4 regions of the Exiguobacterium sp. KKBO11 genome follow, and region 4 is predicted to be linked to each of the others. Evidence: riboswitches for the same ligand, from Rfam matches in the RefSeq annotation. Region 4 holds a riboswitch; each other region holds the start of a gene.

Region 1 (6,102 bases), 240 kb from region 4:
GACGATAACAGGAACCGTCGTCTGCTCGATGATGAATCGTAGATGAAGTGGATTGAGAATGCCTTGCCCGGAACCGATCGGTGACGCTGCCGGCATGATGGCGTGACAACCGAGTTCCTCGAGTCGCCGTGCAAGGACGACATCGTCCGACGTATACGGTAAGACGATGAAACCTTCTTTGAGTAATTCTTCAGAAGCCCGTAACGTCTCGATCGGATCAGGTAGTAACGTCTTGTCGCAACCGATCACTTCAACCTTGACCATGTCACACATACCGGATGCCCGCGCAAGCTTCGCAAGCCGAACAGCTTCCTCCGCCGTCTTCGCACCGGCCGTGTTCGGCAGTAAATCGTACTTCGCTAAATCAAGCGACTCCAAGAAATTCGCTTGTTGTTTGTCGAAGATATCGAGCCGACGGACGGCGAATGTCAAAATTTGTGAAGCAGACGCATCGATTGCTTTCTGCTGTACCGTAGCATCCGTATATTTCCCTGTTCCGAGTAACAAGCGTGATTCAAATGTCTTTTCTCCAATTTTCAGCATATTTATCCTCCTCCTACGAAATGAACGATTTCAAATGTGTCATTGTCCCGAACGACCGTCTGACCATATGCCACGCGATCGATTATTTGTCGATTCTGTTCAACGATGACGAGCTTTTCCCCTAAGCCAAGTTGCGTGAGCATGTCCTCAATTGTTTTAATCTGTTCGATCGTGTGGTCATTGCCGTTAATCGTAATGTTCATCGGACTTCCTCCTTCTGAATCAACCGTAATGTATTTACCAAGACTTCCGCTGTCGCCGGTGCGAGTAATATGCCATGCCGATGATGCCCCGTCGCTAGGAAGATCCGACGGGATGAATCGGCGACTCCGATATATGGCAAGCCGGACGCCGTTTGTGGTCGTACACCGGACCAGACTTCTTCGATGACCGCGTCACGAATCGGTGGATACAGTCGTTCTGCTGCTTGAAGCAATGACGTGACCCCTGCGACACTGACACCGACCGTCTCGTCGTGCGGCAGTTCGGTCGCACCGATCAAAATCCGACCGTCTGCTTTTGGCACAAGGTAGACAGCGTCGTCAAACAGGATCGAGCGTAACGGCTGACCCGCGAGACGGACGGCGAGACATTCCCCTTTGACCCCATATGTCGCGATCGAAATGCCGGCTGTATCGAGCAAAGCTTGCGAACCCCGTCCGGCAGCGACCGTCACTGTTTGTCCGGTCCAGATTCCCGCATTCGATTCGATCCTAATGAAGTCATCGTTCTCTTCGATGCGTGTGACTTCCACCTGTTCTTCAATCGATATGCCACGTGCGTGTAAGGCATACATCAATGCAGTCGTCAGTCGTCGTGGATCGATTTGACCGACCGCCGGAAACAAATTCTCGCGTCCTTTACGTTTCAACAAAAACGGTTGTTCCCGGTACCCACAATCGATACCAGTCTCTCGCTCGAGTCGACGTGCAAGCAACGGATACAGACGACGACTTCGTGCGGCAAGTGCATGTAATTCCGCTCTCAGCTCGATGTCCGTCGCAAGCATCCCGGCAGCCGCGCGACTCGTTCCTTGTCCACCTGCTCCGCGTTCTAAGACGACGACGGATTCATTCTGAAAGGCGAGACCGTAAGCAAGCGTCAAACCGATGACTCCACCGCCGATGATGATGTGATTCGTCATACCCGTACCCCCTGATAATGCTTGACGGCGGCGAGCGGATCCGAATGACCGAGAATACCCGATAAGACGGCGATTCCGGTTACACCGGTCGCTACGATTTCAGGCATGCGTTCTGGTGTAATCCCGCCAATTGCAATGACTGGTTTCGTCGTGAAGGTGACGACTTGCTTCAAGGCGTCAATCCCTCGTGGTGGCACGTCCGGCTTCGACGCTGTCGGATAAATATGACCGTACAGCAGGCGGTCGGCTCCTTCCGCTTCTGCTGCCAGTGCCTCTGCTAGCGAATGGACTGATTTCCCGATGACGAGATTCGGAAAATGACGTCGCACATCGCGGACACGTAAGGACCGGCGCGTCAGCTGCACACCGATGCCGGCGACATGGGCGACGTCGACCCGATCATGAACCGTTAACTGATCAGGCGAATAACCATGCGCAAGGAGCGCTTCAATTAGATCAAGTAATTCTGCCGCCGATAAGTTCGGTTCTCGTAGATGCAGCTGATCCGTATAAGGTTGAAGCGATTGAAAGGTCTTTATTTCGTCAAGCGGATTAATGGATCCCGTCGAAATCAGATGTAAACGCATCATGTTCTTCCTTTCCATACGAAAAAGGACCACTCCCGATGTTGAAGGGAGTGGTCCGAAAATGCGCTGAAGCGCTAAGGATATCTAAGGTTTCGAGCCACTTCCCTCCGCTAGTACGAACTAGATCAGGTTCAAAGGGTCCGGATACTTCCGTCTCAGTCTGCTGGGAGACTCCCCTAGTGTCTTTTCGTGTTTAATTGGCTTGCCCCATTAGTCTAGCATGAGTCGCTTTGCTTCGCTAGTCCTAGTTGAGCGCTTCCACTTGCTGAATCAGTTCCGATTTCGTTGGTCGCTGTTGCTCTTGGCTGTCGGCATACGTCTGCTTCAGCTTCAGGATGCGCATTACTTTGGCATCGAGCATCTCCGGCGTCAGCGTTTTTTCTTTGACGGCTTGCATCACTTCAGCATGGACCTTTGTGTAAGCACCTGCCTCTGAAAACATCGCCATATCAGCTCCATTGACGAGCGACTGACGTGCCGCTTCTGCGAGACCATATTGTTTCGTGATCGCCCCCATGACGAGATCATCTGTGATGATGACACCGTTGAATCCGAGTTGTTGACGCAAGAGGTCAGTCAAGATCGGCTTTGAGAGCGAGGACGGATTCGTATCGTCATACGCGGGATAGAGAATATGGGCGACCATCACCATCTCGGCGCCCTCTTGAATCGCTTCTTTAAACGGTAACAGTTCCGTCCGCTTCAATTCTTCCTTTGATGCCGTCACTTTCGGTAGCCCGACATGGGAATCGACACTCGTATTGCCGTGACCGGGAAAATGTTTGACGACCGGAATCGTTCCCGTCTCCTGCATCCCGTGCATCAGGGCCGTACCAAGCGTCGCGACGGTCTTCGGATCAGCACTTAACGCACGGTCGCCGATGATCGGATTGTTCGGATTACTGTTGACGTCAAGGACCGGCGCGAAGTCCATTTTGAAGCCATAAAAACGTGACAAATGTCCGAGCGTACGTCCGACGTCTTCCATTTTCACTTCATCTGCTCCTTGCGCTATCCGTTGACTCGTCGGTAACCGTAATCGTTGATCCGGTACCCGGCTGACGCGTCCGCCTTCTTCATCAATCCCGACGAAGGCATACGGTTTTTGGTTCGTCTCTTGAATCGCACGCGTGAACGTCAAGAGTTGCTCTTCTGACGTGATGTTTCCACCGAGCAATAAGACCCCGCCAATCGCATGCGTCTGTAATAATTTTCGGTCAGCTGCTGAAAGTTCCGTGCCGGCGACTCCGATATAGAGCAGTTGATCGATCTTCTCGGACGTCGACATCGCTTTAAGTTGCTGCTTTAATCGTGCTTGTTGTCGTTCCTCTTTCGTTGGTTCAGGTTTCGGTTTCTTTTCTTCTGTCGGTTGCTTCGTTTCCGGTTGTGATGGTTTCGTTGGTTCCGTCGTCTCCTGCGCACACCCTGCAAGCAACAGACAACCGATCAGTACGGTTTTCTTCACAAAGGATCCTCGCTTCGCACACCATTGATCGAATAATAAACGGAAATCTCAGCGTTCAGGGATTGCGAGACCGAACAATATTTATCCTTTGATAACGAGATGGCGCGACGGACCTTATCTTCCGGGAGATCACCTTCGAGCCGGTAATGAATCGAGATCGACGTAAAACGCCGCGGATGGTCCTCTGCCCGTTCTCCTTCGATATCCATTTCGAAATGGGTGATCGTCAAGCGCATCTTCTCTAAAATCGAGACGATATCAATTCCTGTACAGCCGGCAACGGCATGTAGCAAGAGTTCAGTCGGTCGTGGCGCTTGGTTTTCACCCCCGTTTTCGGGTGCTGCATCCATCGCCAGGTGATGCCCTGATTCCGTCTGTCCACTAAACCCCATCTGTTTGTTCCATGTCACTGTCGCTTGCATCGTTTCCACTCCTTTATAAGTAGTCTTCTTCTGTAGTATACGCAAAAAACAGTACTCCTGGAAATTCACACGCTATTTCGAATAATGGTTCTTTTCCCGAAATCTCGCTTTGCGATACCCGACGAAATCGTTTCATGCTATCCTGTTACTCATAGTTTCGCGCGCAAGCGCTAGAATTGAGGAATTATCCATGTCACCTACTACTCGTTTAAGTCGACGCGATTGGCTCTTGATCGCCACGTTGTCGCTCCTGACGTTCGTTCTCGGAACAAGCGAATTCGTCATCGTCGGGATCCTCGCTGAAATCTCCTCAGCCCTTGATATCACGATCGCAACAGCTGGTACGCTCGTTTCAGCCTTTGCCATCTCCTTTGCAATCGGTACACCGATCGTCATGTCGCTGACCGGTCACCTGGAACGGTGTCGTCTGATCCTACGTCTCTTACTCGCCTGGGTCTTATTGAATCTTGCCAGTAGTTTTGCCCCAAGTTATGAAGTATTGCTTGCCACCCGTATTCTGACAGCGATCCTGACCGGCGTCTTGATTTCACTCGCGATGGTCGTCGCCAGTGACGGTGTACCTGTCTCAAAACGTGGTGTCGCCGTCTCGTTCATTTTCGGTGGTTTTACACTTGCGAACGTCCTTGGTGTCCCGATTGGAACGTTCATCGGTCAACACGCTGGATTCGAAGCCACGTTTTGGCTGACAACAGTCATGGGATTGATCGCGTTTCTCGCCGTATGGAAGATCGTTCCGGTCCAACAATCGACGGGTTCCGGTTCAATCAAGGAGCAGCTTGGACTGCTCGCCAACCCACGGATCCTGATCGCTTTCTTTATTCCATCGTTCGGATTCGGGGCAACCTACGTCGTCTACACGTACCTTGTACCGATTCTGCAAACGGAACTCGGGATTGCGAAGACGTGGATCAGTCCGATCTTGCTCGCTTACGGCGTCGTCTCGATCTTTAGTAACATCCTTGCCGGTAAAATCGCCAGTAAAAATCCGATGGGACGCTTACGGTTTGTCTTCGTCGTACAAGCAATCGTCCTTGCTGCGTTATACTTCACGACAGCATCCCTTCCGCTTGGTCTGTTCAACATCGCCTTGATGTCGTTGATGTCGATTTTACTAACGACTTCGACACAAATCTACTTGATTGACCTCGCTGAAAAGTTCAACCCGGAAGCAAAAGGACTCGCCGCTTCATTGATGCCGGTTGCGAGTAACGTCGGGATTGCTTTTGGTTCGGCACTCGGTGGCATCGTCTATGCGAACGGTCCGATGATGAACACGGCACTCGTCGGTGGACTAGTCGCGCTTGTTGCTGCTTTATTAACTGCAATCAGTCATCGCCTCGATCAACGGTCATGAAACCGTTACCTTACCCTTTTTTGTAACAGGTCGATGACGGTTCGATGACGTTATGATGATAGTCCCCATCTCGCTGATGATTTTTCAGTATGATGGGGACTATGTTGTAGTAGAGGAGTGTCTGAAAGTGAAAGCATTACACATCATCGGTCTCGGTCTATTGACGGTCATCCGACTCTGGCTCGGAATCCAGTGGTTCATCGCTGGAATCGGTAAGTACATCAATGGCTTCGATGCAAAACCGTTTCTCGAAGGAGCGCTCGCGAAGTCAACGGGCGAAGAAGCACTCGTCAGTTCCTGGTATGCGACGTGGATCGAACAACTCGCCTTACCGAACGTCGGGCTGATCAACGCCTTGATTCCGTTCGCGGAACTCGTCGTCGGGATCCTGTTGATTCTTAGTCTGTTGACAGTTCCTGCACTCGTTGTCGGAAGCATCATGAATCTCAATTACTTACTCGCTGGGACGATTGCCTTGAACCCAGTGTTCTTAGCAGCGTCAATTGCCTTACTGGCTGCAGGACGCTTTGCGTATCAAATTGGCATCGATCACTGGATCATCCGCT
Region 2 (6,102 bases), on a different contig from region 4:
GTGCAGCTACGACGTTTGCGATGTGGCCAGATCCAACGGTCACCGTACCATCTGTCGTCAAGTCGGATGGAGACGAAGCGGAAACGAAGCTTGAGAAACTTGGATTCGTTGTTGAGACGACAGAACGAAATAGCGATACAGTCGAGGAAGGCGATGTCATCAGTCAGACACCGCGTGAAAACGCACAAGTCAAGAAGGGTTCGACAGTCAACTTGGTCGTCTCTACAGGTAGTGCTCCGGTCGAAGTACCGGATGTGACAGATGACGCTGAAAAAGAGGCGATCGCCACATTAAAAGAGGCTGGATTCGCAAAAGTCGAAGTCGAACGTGAAAAGTCGGATGAAATCGCGCGAGGTAATGTTATCCGACAATCGATCTCTGCTGGAACGGAAGTGATCGCAAAAGAACAGACGATTACGATCACTGTCTCAGAAGGAACTTCGTCCTTTGAATTGAAAGATTTGACGAACTTATCGAGTGATGAAGCAAAAGCGTATCTCGATGAAATGGGTCTCGACGGCACGTTTGAACAAGAATTTTCAAGTGACGTGAAGCTCGATCAAGTCATCCGTCAATTCCCGCAAGCAGGAGCACAAGTCGAACCGAACGACTCCGTGACTGTGTTCATCTCAAAAGGTGAGGAAGAAAAAACGGTGACGGCAACGTTCCCTGAAAAGGTCGTCTATGATGCGGTCAGCGAGAACGAGGACGAGGAACCACCGAAACAAGTCATCCGGATTGAGACGGAAGACGCGAAAGGGAAGCGGACCGTCATCGAGGAATCGATTGATCAAGATGAGACATTCGACGTGCCGGTGACGATTGATCCAGGAGAAGAAGGAAAAATTACGATCTATAAAGACGATACGGTGTATCGTTCAAAAACCATCACGTACAATCAAGCAAAAGACGCACAATGAATGTGATGAAAAAGGAGTGCATAGGATGACGGAACAACGCATCGAAGAGAATCGAGAAGGAACGATCATACGTCTGCAGGGTGGCTTTTATGATGTCATGACACCAGAAGGAGAGGTCCGTTCACGGGCAAGAGGGAATTTCCGAAAACGCGGCATCAGTCCAGTCGTCGGAGACGAGGTCGTTCTTCATATCGAAAGTGAGACAGGATATATTCTCGAAGTGAAGGAGCGGGACAACTTTTTAGTACGCCCTCCAGTCGCGAATATCGACCAGGCATTGCTCGTCGTCTCGGCGGCAGAACCTGATTTTTCAGCGCACTTGCTCGACCGATTTCTCGTTTTGATCGAAGCGAAGGAAATTCAACCCGTCATCCTATTGACGAAGATGGATTTGCTGGACGATGTTAAAGGACCGGCTGTCCGAGAGGCGATTGCCGCTTACCGGAAGATTGGGTATACGGTCATCGAGACATCAAGTGAGACGTTGGCAGGTATTGAGCAAGTCCGTCCGTTACTTGCTGGAAAAACGAGCGTTCTCGCCGGACAATCCGGTGTCGGGAAAAGTTCATTGCTCAATGCACTGGAACCCTCTCTTGATTTAGAAACAAGTGCGATCTCGAAATCACTCGGACGAGGACGTCATACGACGCGCCACGTCACATTGATGCCGCTTGCCGAAGGATTGATTGCCGATACGCCAGGTTTCTCGAACCTCGATTTTCCGTATGATATGGAAATCGAGGATGTACGGTGGAGTTTCCCTGAATTCGTGGCTGTACAAGATGATTGCAAATACCGAGGTTGCTTGCATTTGAATGAACCCGGTTGTGCCGTCAAGGAAGCCGTCGAAGCCCAAGAAATCATGTCCTCTCGTTATGAGAACTATGGTATGTTTATAGACGAAATCAAGAATCGAGCCCGGAGGTATTGAAGATGATTAAAATTGCACCATCTATCTTATCAGCAGATTTTGCGAATCTCGAACGCGATGTTAAAGCAGTCGAAGCAGCAGGCGCGGACTATATCCATTTTGATGTCATGGACGGTCAGTTCGTACCGAACATCTCATTTGGATTACCTGTGCTTAGCAGCTTACGTCAAAAGACGGATATGATTCTCGATGTCCATTTGATGATCGACCAGCCAGAACGTTTCGTCGAGGATTTCGTCAAAGCAGGGGCGGACATCGTGACGTTCCACGTCGAAGCGACGAATCATGTCCATCGTGTCTTGCAACAAATCAAAGCAGCGGGCGCAAAGGCAGGAGTCGTCTTGAATCCCCATACGCCATTATCAACGATTGAACACGTCCTTGAGGATGTCGATATGGTTTTATTGATGACGGTCAATCCGGGCTTCGGTGGACAAGCCTTCATCGAGCGTGTCATGCCGAAACTCGCAGCACTTGCGCAAATGAAAGCAGAGCGTGGTCTGACATTTGAAATCGAGATTGACGGTGGCGTCAATCCGGAAACGGCAAAGCTTTGCATCGATAACGGTGCGAACGTTCTCGTCGCAGGATCAGCAATCTACAATGCACCAGATTATGCGGAAGCGATCACTAGCATTCGTCAAGGGGCTGCCGTATAATAAGAACGAGAAAACGAAATATGATGACCGCAAGGGGTGTCGCTTGAAAAGCGGCTGAGAGGAGTCTTTTAGACTTTAACCCTTCGAACCTGTTCCGTTCAAACGGACGTAGGGATGTGGCGCACGCAGGCAGTACGGCGTTCGTCGTACTGCCTTTTTGCGTCCTCTCGTACAATGAAGGAGGAAAATAGCATGAAACGGTTACAAATGATGATGGAAATTGCCATCTTCGCCAGTCTCGGAGTCGTCTTTGATTTACTGATTCCATTCAAAATGCCACAAGGAGGCTCAATCAGCTTAGCGATGTTACCGATCTTCGTCATGGCATTTCGCCACGGTGTCGTCGGAGGGGTCGTCACGGGAGCGCTTGTCGGTACGATTCAATTGATGTTCGCTCCACAAGTCTTGACGATCGTTCAACCGATGCTTGACTATACGATTGCGTATGGTGTCGTCGGATTAAGTGGTCTGTTCGCGCGTCAAGTCAGACTAGCCGCGCGCAATGGACAAAAGAAAAGCTTGATGGCGTTCGTTCTCCTGGCGACGTTATTAGGCGCAGGACTCCGTTATATCTGTCATGTCATCAGTGGAATCGTCTTTTTTGCCGAGTATGCCGAAGGTCCAGTCGTACCGTATTCATTGATTTATAACGCGACATACATGGTACCGTCTTACGTTCTTTGTGGTGTCGTTGCGGGTCTTTTATTCACGACTGCGCCACGCTTACTCCGTTATTCGGCACGAGGCGTCTGAGATGCGGGCGATTCTCGTCTGTGCCGGTCCGCGAGAAGAAGCGCCGGATTTACTGACGTTTTGTCAGCCAGGTGACTTTATCGTCGGTGTCGACGGTGGTGTTCAGACGATTGAATCGTTTGGGCTGACATGCGACCTGACGATTGGTGATTTTGATTCTCTTGGTTATGTACCAGAAGGGGCAATCGTTCATCCGGCCGAGAAAGATGAAACGGATCTCGAACTGGCACTTCGTACAGTCTCAGAGAAGAAACAGTTTGAGGATACCTTCATTATCGGGGCGACAGGTGGGCGGCTCGACATGACCGTCCAAAATGTATATCTATTGAAGCGATACCCAGAGGCACGACTCGTGACGAAACGAGAAGAGGTACGATACTTGGCTGAGGGAACGTATGCAGTCGAAGCAGGGAGCTATCATTATCTTTCGTTCATTCCACTCGTACCATCGACTTTAAGCTTATCCGGAGTCAAATATCCACTTGATGCACATCCAGTACCGGTCGGAGGTTCCTTGACCGTCAGTAATGAATGGTGTGCGTCAGAAGCGAAGGTAGAGCTCCATCAAGGAGAACTATTGATGATGCGGACGCTTAAGGAATAGCACAATCATAGGAAAGAGGCCGTGGATGACTCCGCGGCCTCTTTTTAGATGAAATTATTCTTCGAGTTGAGAAGGGGCGACACGGATGTCGCTTTGAGCGGATAGATGTTTTCCTTTGACGAAGAGATGATAACTACCCCACATGACAAGGAAGAAAGGAACACCGATGTATAGAGCGATTCGTTGATCCGCTTGAAACGCAAGACTGACGAGGACGACGACGTTAAGTGTCAACGAAATCAGTGGTAACACCGGATAGAGTGGTGTCTTGAATTTCAGTTCGGATACATCGTGTCCGTTTCGGACGAACTGACGACGAAATGCAAGCTGCGAAGCAGAGATTGAAATCCAGCCGACTTGAGCCCCGAGTCCGGCTAAGGACAAGAGCCAAATGAAGACGGTATCTTCTGCGAAAAATGCGGTCAGAAGCGATAACATCGCGAACATCATCGTAAAGAGCAACGCCCGCATCGGCACACCACGTGCATTGACGTAAGATAATTTCTTTGAAATCATCCCTTCTTGCGCCATTGCCCATAACATCCGAGTCGCCGCATATAATCCGGAGTTTCCGACGGACAACAACGCTGTCAAGACGACGATGTTCATCAAATCAGCAGCGTACGGAATACCGATCGCATCAAAGACCATGATGAACGGACTGCTGACTCCGCCAGCTGTTTCATACGGAATTAATGCACCAACGATCGTAATCGATAAGACGAAGAAGATGAACGTCCGCCAGACTGTATTGCGGATGGCTTTTGGAATCGATTTTTCGGGCGTGTCGGACTCCCCAGCCGCAACACCGATCAATTCCGTTCCTTGGAAGGCGAAGTTGACGGCAATCATCGTCGTCAAGACACCGAGAATCCCGTTTGGAAACCAACCGCTTGCCGTAAAGTTCGCAAATAACGATGTCGGACGATCTGCTTCCATCGGTAACCAGCCGAACCAAGCAGCGCCACCTAGAATGATGAAGAACAGGATCGCGAGGACCTTCAAACTCGAGAACCAGAATTCAGCTTCACCGAATGCTTTGGCGGAGACGGCATTCAGACCGAACAGCAAGACCGTAAAGACGGTACACCAGACGACAACGGGTACGTTCGGAAACCAGCGGTCCATCAAACTGCCGGCAGCTGTAATTTCGAGTGCCACCGTCACGGCCCAGCCGAGCCAATAAATCCAACCGACGGCAAAGCCGACCCCTGGTCCGATGAATCGGGTCGTATAGGTCTGAAATGACCCCGAGACCGGCAGATAGACCGCTAATTCTCCTAGACATAACATCGTCAGATACATGATGGTCCCACCCACGATGTAACTGAGGACCGCCCCGAGAGGTCCTGCTTGTGAAATCGTTAATCCTGACCCTAAAAATAAGCCTGTTCCGATGATTCCGCCGAGTGAAATCATGAACAGGTGTCGACTCGTCATCTCTCGTTTGAGTTGCATGATGACTTCCCCCAATTCTGACAAAATAAAGTACGTTCCTATTGTAAGCGTTTTCAATAAAAGCGACAATTAGTTTATGAGAAAAATAAATGAGGGCATAAAAAAACCGGAAGGGAAGATTCCCATCCGGTGGTTGCGCCTTATACGCGTTCGACTTTACCTGATTTAAGAGCTCGAGCTGAAACCCAAACCTTTTTCGGCTTACCGTCGACGAGGATACGTACTTTTTGTACGTTGACTCCCCAAGTACGTTTTGTTTTGTTCAATGCGTGTGAACGGTTGTTACCCGACTTTGGCGATTTCCCAGTAACGTAGCATTTACGTGCCATGCGTTCCGCCTCCTTTTATGTTGTTTTGCGTTCGTCCTAATAGACACTTTGCTATCTTAGCATGGTGTCAGGGCGGTTGCAACATAAAAAAAGTAGCTGACAAGAAAAAAACTTGACAGACAACCTCGAAATTTAAAATAATGGATGAGGATGATGGTAAAAGTTCATTTGACCGCTACTATTTTTCACTTATTCATTGTATAGTCAGTACGGCGACTTTTCAATAGTAGGTCCTTATAGTAGAATTATGAGAAGAATACAATATTCAAAGGGGGCTACTCAGGTGGCGATCGAGATGAAAACGACCTATGGAAAGATTGATGTAGATAATGATGTCGTCGCGCAACTTGCGGGCGGCGCAGCAATGGAATGTTTTGGTGTCGTTGGTATGGCATCCCAGTCTCAAATCAAGGATGGTCTTGCTGAACTCTTAAAACGTGAGAACTTT
Region 3 (6,102 bases), on a different contig from region 4:
TTAATGTATCCGGTAACCGGTAGTTCGGTTTGATCGATAATCGTGTCGTGTCTTCCGCCCAATCGAACGAGCCAATATTCGTCGAGACGACGTCATAGGTGTAGCGTCTGCCGGATGCACCGAAGACTAGCTTTTCATCGGGGTCGATTTTGATGACGGTCTCTTCGATGAACTGTTTATCATTGGCGCGACACAGTGCGGCGACGTCGATACGGATCTCATCGATATCGTACGTTCCGTCAGCAAGTCCGGAGTACATGCCCGAGTAATATTGGTACGTCGAGGCATTTAAAATCAGCCACTCGACGTCTTCTGTGGGTCCATTGGTAATGCAATGCAGGTGAGCGTGCCCTGCACCAATCAAGAGGATTCGTTTCATGTCGTTCTCCTTCAATCTGTCTTGCTAGAATGTACCCGGATACGGGTGGCGATAATCATAGCCAAAAAACAAGACTGATGAACAGGAGGATGACCATGAGATAGATAACATCCTGGTGCTGAACGACTGGCACTTCATAATATGTCCGTTCCGCTGAAAAATGACGGGCTTCGAAAGCGATTGCCATCCGTTCTGCCCGCTGAATCGATCGCGAGAAGAGCGGTAAGCCGATTGATAGGAACGCATCACCAGGAAAGCGACTGTGCACGTTCCGAATCATTCGGACTCGCCGTAAGACGCGGACTTCTTCGACCAGTTGTGGCAGAAAGCGGATCCCGGCAAGGAACCCATACGCGAAGCGAGGGGACACCTTTGCCTGGTGAATCAAGCTCATCACGAACCGGGTCGCATCGGTCGTCGTGACGAAAGCGAAACTTAAGCAGACGAACGTCGCCATCCGTAAGGCAAGTAACCAGCCGTGCATGACACTTTCCGACGTGACATGAAACCAACCGAACGACCAGAGCGTGTTCGTACCTTTGCCAAACGCCGCCATCATCCAGAACGTCAATAAGAATAATAGACTGTAAGGTGCGAGCCGTTTCAAGAAATCGACGGGAGCCCATCCGGAGAGGAGTAGCAAGGCGATAGCAAAACTCAGGAACACCAACGTCTTGACCCAGTCATTCGTTGCAATTAAGGCAAACATGATCAAAAACAATCCGCTCCCCTTGATGACAGGATTGAGTTTAGCGAACGGTGACGCGTTCGTCTGCATGGCGCTTCACCTCCTGGAATTGGTACGAGAGTGGACGTTGTAGCTGACAGCGTTCGAGTAACGGAACGTCAGCGAATAACTCGCTCGGACGCCCGTCAAAAGCAATCCGCCCTTGCTCCATGACGAGGACACGATCCGCGTATCGGGCGACGAGTTCCATATCGTGTGTTGCCATGACGAGCGTCGTTCCGTTTTGTTGTTCCGTCAAAAACTGTTCCATGAGCCGCCGTGTCGTCAATCCATCCTGTCCGAACGTCGGTTCATCGAGCAACAATAAATCCTTCGTCTGCCCGAGCATCGTCGCGACGCTGAGTCGTCGTTGTTGCCCCGTACTAAGCGCAAGCGGTGATTGCTGTTTGACGGATGCGAGTTCCAGCCGTTCGAGCAACGCTGTGCGCTCGTCACTCGTCGCTGCCCGGTGACTCCAGTCGATTTCCGCTTCGACTGTCAGTTTGAGAAACTGCAGATCCGGTTGTTGAAAGACATAGCCGACGTGCTCATAAAAGCGTCGCCGGGAGTAACGCTGAGCCGGACGTTCCTGGAACCGATATGTTCCTTGATGCGAGAGCAACCGACCGAGTGTTGCAAGCAACGTACTTTTCCCGGAGCCGTTTGCCCCGAGCAGCATCACCCATTCTCCCGTCTTCAGGGAAAATGTCGCATCGGTCAGTGGATAAGGTGCTTTCGTCGATAATGCAGCGACGTGTAACAAGGCAGTGCCTGCTGTAGCGACTGAGGGAAGCACGTGAAGTCGCGCTGCTTGTGGTCCATCTATGGGTAACGTCTCTAACGTATACGGATACAGAGAGGGAACAGCGACCCCTTTTGCTTGAAGCTCCGTATACGCCTGCGGGAACAAATCCTGTGGATGCGCCGTTGCAGTCACCGATCCGTCCTCAAGTAAGACGATTTTGTCGATGTAAGGTAAACAGACATCGAGTTGGTGCTCGATCAAGACGATCGTTAAATCGTGTTCTTTCTGAATCCGAAAGATCAACGCCATCAGCTCGTGTTGTCCGATTGGATCAATCTGGGCTGTTGGTTCATCGAGTAATAAGATCGTCGGCTCGAGCGCTAAGACCGCGGCGAGCGCGAGGCGCTGTTTCATCCCCCCGGATAGACTCGCGATCGGTGTCGAGAAGGGGAGAGGGAGACCGACGAGTGCGAGTAAGCGTTCAATGCGTTCCTCCATCTCCGCACGTGGAATCGACCGGTTTTCTAAACTAAAAGCGATTTCGCGTCCGATCGTTTCCATGCAGAATTGTTCTTCTGGATTTTGAAATAAGACTTCGACCGAACCGGACCGGGTAACGGTACCAGTCTGTTCGACTTCAATCGTCTCCGGTGTCAGTCCGGCTAGGGCATGAAGCAGTGTCGTCTTGCCACTCCCACTGCGTCCAAGCAAAAGGGTCGTTCCTTGTTCGATCGTCAGCGATACATGATCGAGCACCGATTTCATCTGACCCGGATAGCGGATGCTGAGATCGTCGACAGTAATCATGCGACTTCCCGTTTCGCACGTCCTGCCGCAAACCCGTTCAAGACACCGGTCGCAACAAGGCGACGGACGAGAATCGCTGCAAGCAACCCGCCGAGTAATGCACCACTGATCAATTGTAAACCTGTTGTCGCAAGCAACGTCGTCGTCGTGTAGTAACCGAATCCGTTCGCGATCAGACTATAGACGATGCTACCAATCGCGGCTCCAACACCCGATAACATCAATGTCCAGGTGTCGTAACGGCGATAACGCGTCATCGCAAAGACGAGTTCCGCACCAAGTCCTTGGCAGACCCCGATGAGAAGAGCCGATAAACCAAAGTGACTACCCGTGAACAGCTCGACGGCTGCCGCGACGATTTCCGCGATGAGGGCGGCACCTGGTTTTTGAATGATTGCTGCGACGAGCGGGCTCGCGATGATCCAGATCCCAAACATCCAGTTGGCGCCGACTGGTCCGAAGATTGCAGACATCGGTAACCAGAGTGTTGACCAACCGAGATAGATGACCCCGCAAGCGACGGCGAGCATCATCATGACCATGATTTCTTTCATTTTCCAGTTTTGCATTAGGTACGTCCTCCTTAGAATGGGGGAGACGCCAAAAAAGACCGCCCTCCGTAAAAAAGAGAGCGGTCCTCAGAAAAACTGCGCGCAGCAGGAGTCATTGGATGTGATCGCTCCACTTTCCTACGCTAGTATGAACTAGATCAGGTTCGAAGGGTCCGAAGTGAATCGTCTCAGCCAAATGGGCTCCCCTAGTGGATATGGTAATAGATGATACGCTGTTCACTTTAGGCAATCTTCTGTCTATTGTCAAGACACAAAAAAACGATACGCCACGAAGGGCGTATCGTCAAACGACTTATTTGTTGTCTTCGTTCTCTTCTTTTGCTTCTTCTGAAGACTCTTCCGTAGCTTCCGCTTCGTTGTCTTCGCCAGCTTCCGCTTGCGCTTCAGCTTCTGCTTCTTCGATTTCCTCAAGCTCTTGTTCAAGCGTTGATTCGACGACAGCTGCGACTTGAATGTCGCCTTCTGTGACGATACGGAAATCTTTTTGTTCCGGAAGATCAGCTACAGAGATCGAATCGCCGATTTCGAGGTTCGTGACGTCGACTTCGACGTTCTCTGGTAATTTATCTGGTGTTGCTGCGACTGTTACTTTAAAGAGTGTCTGTGACAGGAATCCGCCGACTTTAGCGCCAGCTGCTTCACCGACGAGTACGACGTCTGCTTCGACTTCTGTCTCTTCATCCATTTTAACGGCGATGAATTCAACGTGATCGACAGTTGGTGTGAAGACATCCATATCACGACGGTTGATCAAGACGTTAATATTTTTACCGTCGAGTTTCAGTGAAATCAAGACGTTCTCACCGTTTTCTCGAACGATTTTAAGCAATTCTTTTTCTTCGAATGCGATTGGTGTACTTTCCACTTTGTAACCATACACGACACCAAGAGCTTTTCCTTCATGACGTAATTGTTTACGGAGTGAGCGTGGACGTACCTCGCGTTTTTCGGCTGTTAATTTAACTGACATGTTCATTTCCCCCTTGAATTTGGTATAGCCCTCAAAAGGTAATGAATGTAGGAGCAGGACAAGTCCTGAACAATATGAAACATGCTAAGACAATCGGTTCCAGACTCGCATTGAGCCTGACGCTTTCGTGACTTTGCATTTCTCTCCCAGGTCATTACGCTGATATTGAGAAACATGTGTGAGTAAGTCACCGGTTTGATGCGGTGCTAGTGAGTTTATACCCCTATGTTTTAAATCCTTAAACCTCTATTTTTTATTTTTTAAAGTCGAAAGACCTCCAAACCGCTTGAAATCAAGGGTTAAGAGGTCTTTCATTTTTTTCATTTTTTATGGTGATGCGTTGGTTTTCACGGACTAATACACGGATGAGACGTTCGATGTGCCGCATCGTCGTCTGTCCCATCGTTGAGATTTGGAGCCATTGATTATGGACGAGATAGTCGCTTTCATATTGAACATGATAGCCCTGGATCCGGAGAGCGTCTCCTAAAGCGGTTGCCGACGGATGGACGATCGTCAGAATTCCCGGCGCTTGTGCTTCTTGAGTCGCAAGCAGGTTAAAACCAGTCGCCCGAACGGCCTGTTCGAGATAAGTCATCTTGATGGCGGCTTGATCGAGATCAAGGGCATCGAGCGCTGCCTGACAAGCAAGCAACAAGTTCGATGAGCCGGAAAAGGCGACGCCTTCCGCATAGAGTCCGAGATCCAGATAACGTGGAATTCGTGGAGAAGGTAGGATGCTGTCTGTATGACCGATGAACGCAAGACCCGGTAAACCACCAATTGCTTTTCCGGAGACGGTCGTGACGAATTTGCAACCAGCGTATGAGAAACGTCCGGTTCCGACGGCGCTGATCGCATCGACGATGAGTGCGGTTCGTTGATCCAGCAGCGCTTTTACCGCATCGAGATCGTAGAGAACGCCCGTAGACGTCTCACAATGTGTCAACCAGATCCAGTCGTATTCCGTTTGATGCAGTTGACTCGCGAGTTGTTCCAAGTCGATTGGGTGACCGGACGGAAGCAGGTGGACATCAAAGGACTTCCCAGCTCGTGCCGCGTGATCGATCAAGCGTTGACCGAACTCACCACCGTTTAGGATCAATCCGTGTCCACTCAGTTGTTGTGCGACGATATCATTGGCAAGGGTGCCACTGCCGACAGCCATCGAGACATGTGGCAAATCCAGCAACTGACACATCCGACCACGTAAATCTTGATCGAGCTGGCGCATCGAAGCCGTCCGATGCGGGCGCGGTGCTTGTTGTGCCGCTTGGCGGACTGTTGGTGCAACCTCGACTGGACCGGCTAGAAAATGCAGAGGACGTAAGACGTCCGCGATGACGGATCGTTCATATGTTGCGCGCGACAACAACATCGGTACGAACTGGGCATCGCCACTACCGAGCGTTGCTGCGATTGGTGTGAAGCCGAACCGCGCATATAGTTTAGCTTCCCGCGTCGTACCACTGATATAGACATGATCAATCGTTTCCCGCTCCAAGTAGACCATCAAAAAGCGCATCAATTGCATGAACGTACGACTATTGCGGTATTCGGGACGAACGCTGAGTAAACGGATTTCCGCTGGGTTCGTCAGTGTCTCATCTAACGTCACGCCCTTTTCCTCAAGCGAAAAAGGACGATGCTTTCGAATGGCGATCATCGCGACGAGTCGATCGTCTTCCTTGCCGATCAGATAGGTATTTTGATCATGAAACCGGTCAATCCGTTTCCGTTCGGTGTTCGGTTGATGTTGCGGAATCTCTTCCGTGAAGGTGAGGTAGTTCAGTTCATGGATTGCTTCCGCGTCCGAAGCGGTGGCAATGGAAAAATCGATCATGAGACGTCCTCCTTATGTAATGACTGGCTTGTGAAGTGCATCATGAGCCCACAGGACAA
Region 4 (6,102 bases):
ATGGCTGGTGCGGATGAGTCAATGATCAAACTTCGTCTGTCCAATAGTGAATTGCAAGATCAATCGTTCGTCGAACGTCAGCTGACAAGCATCGTGGAACGCTATAGCTAATCAATCGATCGAATTTACTTGAAAGTGATTCCTCTTCAGGGGAATCACTTTTTTATTGAATTTTATTTCAATTTGAAATCGTTTACAAATAAAACATTGTTTTAAAATAACCCCCTTGCTATACTGTCCGTATTGAAAAGAATTCCAGTCACGGTTTGACTAAAGGAGGACGTACATCATGAAAAAAATCGGACAGTTCACGTTAACAGCCGGACTCGCAGCAGTACTCGTCTCAAGTAGTTTACCTGTCATGGCAGAGGCAGGATCTTCAGCCGATCGGATCAGTCACAAAATCGACACGATGACACTCGAACAAAAAATCGGGCAGATGATCATGCCGGACTTCCGACAGTGGAATGGCAGCAATCATACGTCGCTTGCCCCAGAAGTCGCGAACATCATCGATCGCTATGATTTAGGCGGCGTCATCTTGTTTGCTGAGAACGTCAGCGAAACCGAACAGACGACGAAACTCGTTCATGATCTGCAAGAAGTCGTCAAACAAGATGCTAGCAACGATATTCCGCTCTTCGTCACGATCGACCAAGAAGGTGGAATCGTTACTCGGCTCGGAACAGGGACGAACTTACCTGGCAACATGGCGTTAGGTGCGACCCGCAGTAGCACATATGCCAATGATGCCGGTCATATCATCGGTTCCGAACTGCGTGCGCTCGGCATCAATGTCAACTTTGGTCCGGTTCTCGACGTCAACAGCAACCCTGGAAATCCTGTCATTGGTGTCCGCTCGTTCTCGAGTGATCCGGAGCTCGTCGGCACACTCGGTTCCGCTCTAATGAAGGGAATTCAGTCTGAAGGTGTCGCGGCGACCGCCAAACACTTCCCGGGTCACGGCGATACGGCGACCGATTCCCACTATGGATTACCGGTCGTTGACCGATCCCTGCAGGAGCTAGAACAAGTCGAGCTCGTACCGTTCAAGCGAGCTATTGCTGAAGACATCGATATGATCATGACAGGACACATCGGGATGCCGCAAATCGAACCTGAAGTCGTCACGTCGACAAATGGTACCTTCCCTTTACCTGCGACGTTATCGGATGATGTCATCACGGGCGTACTGCGCGAAAAACTTGGCTACGATGGCATCGTCATCACAGACGCGTTGAACATGCAGGCGATCGCCGACAACTTCACGGAATCAGAAGCCGTCTTAAAGACGTTTGACGCTGGAGTCGACATCGCGCTCATGCCGACGATCCTTCGTTCCGAGCAAGATGTCACAAAGCTCGATCAGATTTTCAAGGATGTGATCGCAGCAGTCAAAGATGGTCGCCTCTCAGAGGAACGGATCGATCAATCGGTTGAGCGGATTCTGACACTGAAAGCAGAACGCGGAATTTGGAACGGTACGACTGACACGACATCCCTAGCTGAAAAAATCGCGCAATCGAACCAAATCGTCGGTAGTCCCGAGCATAAAGCAAAAGAACGTGCGATGACGGAAGCCGCGGTCACACTCGTGAAAAATGATCAGCGGACCTTACCATTCAAACCGAAAAAGAACGCAAATGTTCTTGTGATCGCTCCTGCGGCGGATCAAACGGACAGCATGAAAAAAACGATCGCTTCCCTACCGAAGAATCGGAACTGGCACGTGACGACAGCGAATTACTCGGCTACTACGCTACCGCTCGACCAAAACCCGACATTACGGGCGCAACTCGATGCAGCAGATTACATCATCGTCGGTTCCAACGTCAACACGAGTGCTAAACTACTACCTACTGCACCAGAACAAGCGATTCCGGCTTCGATCTTCCGCTATGCGAAACAAACGGATACACCATCCGTCCTGCTCAGTCTCCGTAACCCATACGATGTCGCCGTTCAACCGGACGCACCGGCACACGTCCTCGTCTATGGCTTCAAAGGCGATCCAAACGGTCCAGACTCCGAAGCAGGCAATCTAAAATCAGCGGGACCGAACCTGCCTGCAGGTATCCGAGCGATCTTCGGAACGTTCAAACCGCAAGGCACTTTACCGGTTGATGTGCCGGTCTTTCAGAACGGTGTCTTTACCGATCAACTGCATCTCGAATTCGGTGACGGCTTTAAAAACTGGAAAAAATGATGACGTGATACACCAAAAGACCGAAGCTCCTTTACAGGATGCCTCGGTCTTTTAACGATTGATACGGATATTCGGCTTCTTCTTTCGAACGCTTGTAGACACGATGAAGTGAATAAGTCAACGAAACATAGAGGATGACGACTAGGATAGTCGCGATGGAACTCCCCATTGTAAAACCGAACTGAAGCAACACCTGAAAATTCTGAATCGTAGCATATGTGCCGTACACCACCATCAATATGGGAATGATGTACCCAACAAATCTCACTTTCACTTTTCCGAGCACCTGTTGCACGACATATGCCGCGAGAATCACAAGTGCGATCACGATGATTTCCATTCCAATCCCTACTTTCACCAGATGGTATTCCTAATTCTACCATCTACTGGTTTAAGAAGATACCGGGCGTGCTGGAATCTTTTCGTAGACCGACGTGAACGTCTCTTCCGTCCACCCCATGTGCCAGAAGAGTAACTCATAGTAACAACTTGTCACGAAATGACGTTTCATCCGCTCGCGTTCCGTCGGGCTCGCTTGTTCCGCCAGTGCATCAAGCCGTGCAATCTGTTCAAAGACGACCTTTTCAAACCATTCCGAGCTGTACGTGTCGATCCATTGCTGATAGATTTTTTCTTCCGGAGTACACGTCAGTAATTGCTGTCCGACTTCATAATACAACCAGTAACATGGCAAGATGGCAGCAATCGTCTCACCGAGCGTTCCTTCACTCGCATGATGCATGTGGGAGACATACGCATATGTTGTCGGTGCCGGTTCAAATGCTTCAAGATCTGCTTCCGTAATACCGAGCGGCTCAAAAAATGATTGATGTAAGCTCAACTCTGCCTCGTAAGTCGAAGTAGCATGCTCGGCAAGTGTCGCGATCGTCGCGAAGTCGTCTGCTTTTGACGCTGCCTTCGCTTGAATCTTCGCAAAGTGTTTTAAGTAATAGGCATCCTGCATGACGTAATGCCGAAATTTCGAGAGCGGTAACGTCCCCTCCCCGATTCCTTGTACGAATGGGTGCGTAAAACTACTATCCCAATACGCTTGTGCCGCTTGTTTGATTTCTTGTGTGAATGTCATGATCTCATCCTCCTCGTTTAGTATGAAACGAAAAAACACCACCCCGAAACACACGGGCATGGCGCAAGAAGAACAAGACTTGACGCCACTTCCCTCCGTAAGTACGAACTTAATCAGGTTCAAAGGGTCCGAACGTCTTCGTTCGTCTCAGTCGGTCTACCGACTCCCCTAGTGGTCATTATTCGATTCCCATCCACTATAGCATGCTGAAAATGGAAGTCAAGTTGTCCTCTTTTCGCTATACTATGGAGTGTCAGAAGACGGATGCCGTCTCCATCTACAGACCGATTCCGAACTTCTTTCGTTCTCGTACACTAACTTTAGTACCTGATACTATAATTCATTCTGTTACTTACAATTGGAGGATTTCATTATGCATACACCAACAAAAATCATGGCGTCAGCCGTTATCGCTTCTGCTCTATTACTCCCGACAGCCGCATCTGCCGAACAAGTCGTCGATAAGACGATCGTCACACTCGGGGAGTCGCTCGGCGCAAAGGATAAAGCATGGGTGCTTTCCCGTCTCAATGCACCGGAAGGCATCACACCGATCATCGCCACTTCTGCTGACGAAGAAAAATATCTCGGGAAAAACATTCCACAGTCGCAAAAAGGTGGCAACATGTATTCGTCGGCTAAGATCGAACTGACGGAAAAAGGTGATGGACTTTCCGTCTCGACGGAGAACATCACATGGGTGACAAAGGATATGTATCTCAACGCTCTCGTCACAGCGGGTGTCAAAGATGCCGATATCACGATCACTTCTCCCTACAAGGTGACCGGGACATCGGCACTGACAGGAATCATGAAAGCGTACGATCAAACTTCCGCTGAGACTGGAATTAAGTTAAGTGACGAACGCAAGGATTTAGCACAGCAAGAATTATCGGTCACATCAGACGTCGGAAAAACGGTCGGCACGGATAAAGTCGCTGACTTAATGAATGAGATCAAGGCTGAGATCGCCAATCAAAAACCGGAAACCAAAGTCGAGATCGAAAACCTGATCGTCCAAGTCATTCAAAACAACAATATCCAGTTGTCTGACGCACAAATGGACCGGTTGACGAATCTATTCAATCAAATGGAGCAAGCGAACATCAACTGGGGACAAATCGAGAGTGGTTTGAAAAATGCGGGGCAAGACATCCACGCGTTCGCAACATCAGAAGAAACGAAAGGTTTCTTCGCTAAATTATTCGATGGACTCAGTGACTTCTTCAGTTCAATCGCTGGCGTGTTCAAATAATTCAGACTTCCGTAACTGACAAAAAAATAGTAAACTAGAGATATCTGAAACGAAAGGTGGTGTGAAAAGATGGACTTTGCCGCGTGCAAACACTGGTTGATGGAACAATTGTATCTGTTGCGCGCGATTTTTCATGGAATGGCGTTCTAAGGCACCCGTCTGCCCTTTTTTAGAACTTCATGATTGAAAAATACAGCAAAGCGCATCTTTCACACATGATGGAGAGTGCTATTTGCGCTCTCCTTTTTTTGATGCGCGCGAAAGGATCAATTGATTATGATGATTTGCGACATTCAACACCTAACCAAACAATTCGGAGGCGAAACGATCTTAACGGATGTTTCCCTCTTCTTAAACGAACACGACCGTGTCGGTCTAATTGGACGAAACGGGAGTGGCAAGACGACATTACTCCGCTTGCTCGCTCGCCTTGAGCAACCGGACGGTGGTGTCATCTATCAAAAGAGCGGTTTGACGATCGGCTATTTGGAACAACTTCCTGTATATAGTGAGACGATGACCGGACTCGACGTCCTTTGGACAGCGTTTGAAGACATCCTCGCGATCCGTTCTCGAATGCAACAGTTGGAGCAAATGATGGCGACAGCACCAGAGAATCTGGATGCGTTACTCGCACGATATGCGGAAGCGACGAATGCGTTCGAACAAAAGGATGGCTATCTACTCGACTCGAAAATCGAGCGCATGGTGAACGGGTTACACCTTCGTCCGTTACTCACTCGTCCTTTCCACCAGTTGAGCGGTGGTGAACAGACGAAGATTTGTCTCGGTCGCATGTTACTCATGGAGCCAAATCTGCTCATTCTTGACGAACCGACGAACCATCTTGATTTAGCTGCCGTGGAATGGCTAGAGCAGTTCTTACGGGACTACACAGGAACCATCCTGCTCGTCTCTCACGACCGGGTCTTCTTAGACGCCGTCGTCACCTCGATCGTTGAACTCGAGGACGGTGAACTGACAACCTATATAGGGAATTACAGCGCGTTCGTCGTCGAACGAGAACGTCGCTTGATGGAACAGTTCCACGCCTACCAAGAGCAACAGAAAAAAATAAAGAAAATGAAGGAAGCGATTCGTCGACTCCGGCAATGGGCAAACGAAGCGTCTCCACCGAGTGAGAAATTATTCCGTAAAGCAAAATCAATGGAACGAGCACTCGAGCGGATCGAACGGATTAAACGACCACAACTCGAAGCCAAAACCGCTGATGTCTCCTTCTCTTCCACTGATCACACGAGCCAAGTCGTCTTTCGCGCTGAAGAACTCTCGTTTGCTTACGGAATTCGCCACATTTTTGATGACGTCTCGTTCGAGATCATGGCACAGGATCGGATCGCGATCGTCGGAACGAATGGGAGTGGGAAATCGACGTTGCTCTCACTGCTGCTTGACGAATTATCACCAGAGGCAGGCACACTCACGCGTGGACCATCGAATCGGATCGGTTGCCTGTCCCAGCATGCCCATTTCGAGGAGGACGCGCGGTTAATCGACTGGTTTAGAGACCGGATTGCCGTTCCAGAAGCGGAA

The links. A riboswitch is a leader RNA that binds a small molecule or an ion and turns the genes downstream of it on or off. The one in region 4 is predicted to bind thiamine pyrophosphate.
Region 1: linked by a shared signal. The riboswitch ahead of AYO36_RS08345 (thiamine phosphate synthase) and the one ahead of tenA (thiaminase II) in region 4 are both predicted to bind thiamine pyrophosphate.
Region 2: linked by a shared signal. The riboswitch ahead of thiT (energy-coupled thiamine transporter ThiT) and the one ahead of tenA (thiaminase II) in region 4 are both predicted to bind thiamine pyrophosphate.
Region 3: linked by a shared signal. The riboswitch ahead of AYO36_RS06670 (ECF transporter S component) and the one ahead of tenA (thiaminase II) in region 4 are both predicted to bind thiamine pyrophosphate.

What each region holds. Positions count from the first base shown of each region.
Region 1 covers NZ_LUCU01000022.1:246,983-253,084, forward strand. The annotation lists gene AYO36_RS08330 (thiazole synthase) at 1-543, opposite strand, end outside; gene thiS (sulfur carrier protein ThiS) at 546-746, opposite strand; gene AYO36_RS08340 (FAD-dependent oxidoreductase) at 743-1,687, opposite strand; gene AYO36_RS08345 (thiamine phosphate synthase) at 1,684-2,277, opposite strand; TPP riboswitch at 2,360-2,462, opposite strand; gene nagZ (beta-N-acetylhexosaminidase) at 2,519-3,739, opposite strand; gene AYO36_RS08355 (OsmC family protein) at 3,736-4,161, opposite strand; gene AYO36_RS08360 (MFS transporter) at 4,352-5,536, shown strand; gene AYO36_RS08365 (DoxX family membrane protein) at 5,664-6,102, shown strand, end outside.
Region 2 covers NZ_LUCU01000011.1:879,521-885,622, forward strand. The annotation lists gene pknB (Stk1 family PASTA domain-containing Ser/Thr kinase) at 1-920, shown strand, start outside; gene rsgA (ribosome small subunit-dependent GTPase A) at 946-1,851, shown strand; gene rpe (ribulose-phosphate 3-epimerase) at 1,854-2,510, shown strand; TPP riboswitch at 2,533-2,642, shown strand; gene thiT (energy-coupled thiamine transporter ThiT) at 2,703-3,263, shown strand; gene AYO36_RS04580 (thiamine diphosphokinase) at 3,265-3,867, shown strand; gene AYO36_RS04585 (amino acid permease) at 3,922-5,325, opposite strand; gene rpmB (50S ribosomal protein L28) at 5,466-5,654, opposite strand; gene AYO36_RS04595 (Asp23/Gls24 family envelope stress response protein) at 5,938-6,102, shown strand, end outside.
Region 3 covers NZ_LUCU01000011.1:1,267,277-1,273,378, forward strand. The annotation lists gene AYO36_RS06655 (NAD(P)/FAD-dependent oxidoreductase) at 1-379, opposite strand, end outside; gene AYO36_RS06660 (energy-coupling factor transporter transmembrane component T family protein) at 435-1,157, opposite strand; gene AYO36_RS06665 (ABC transporter ATP-binding protein) at 1,129-2,658, opposite strand; gene AYO36_RS06670 (ECF transporter S component) at 2,655-3,227, opposite strand; TPP riboswitch at 3,328-3,427, opposite strand; gene AYO36_RS06675 (50S ribosomal protein L25/general stress protein Ctc) at 3,523-4,200, opposite strand; gene AYO36_RS06680 (GNAT family N-acetyltransferase) at 4,493-6,043, opposite strand; gene AYO36_RS06685 (glycerol-3-phosphate acyltransferase) at 6,056-6,102, opposite strand, start outside.
Region 4 covers NZ_LUCU01000022.1:491,462-497,563, forward strand. The annotation lists gene AYO36_RS09550 (sporulation protein) at 1-111, shown strand, start outside; gene AYO36_RS09555 (glycoside hydrolase family 3 protein) at 290-2,206, shown strand; gene AYO36_RS09560 (hypothetical protein) at 2,238-2,546, opposite strand; gene tenA (thiaminase II) at 2,598-3,293, opposite strand; TPP riboswitch at 3,367-3,473, opposite strand; gene AYO36_RS09570 (DUF1002 domain-containing protein) at 3,667-4,548, shown strand; gene abc-f (ribosomal protection-like ABC-F family protein) at 4,825-6,102, shown strand, end outside.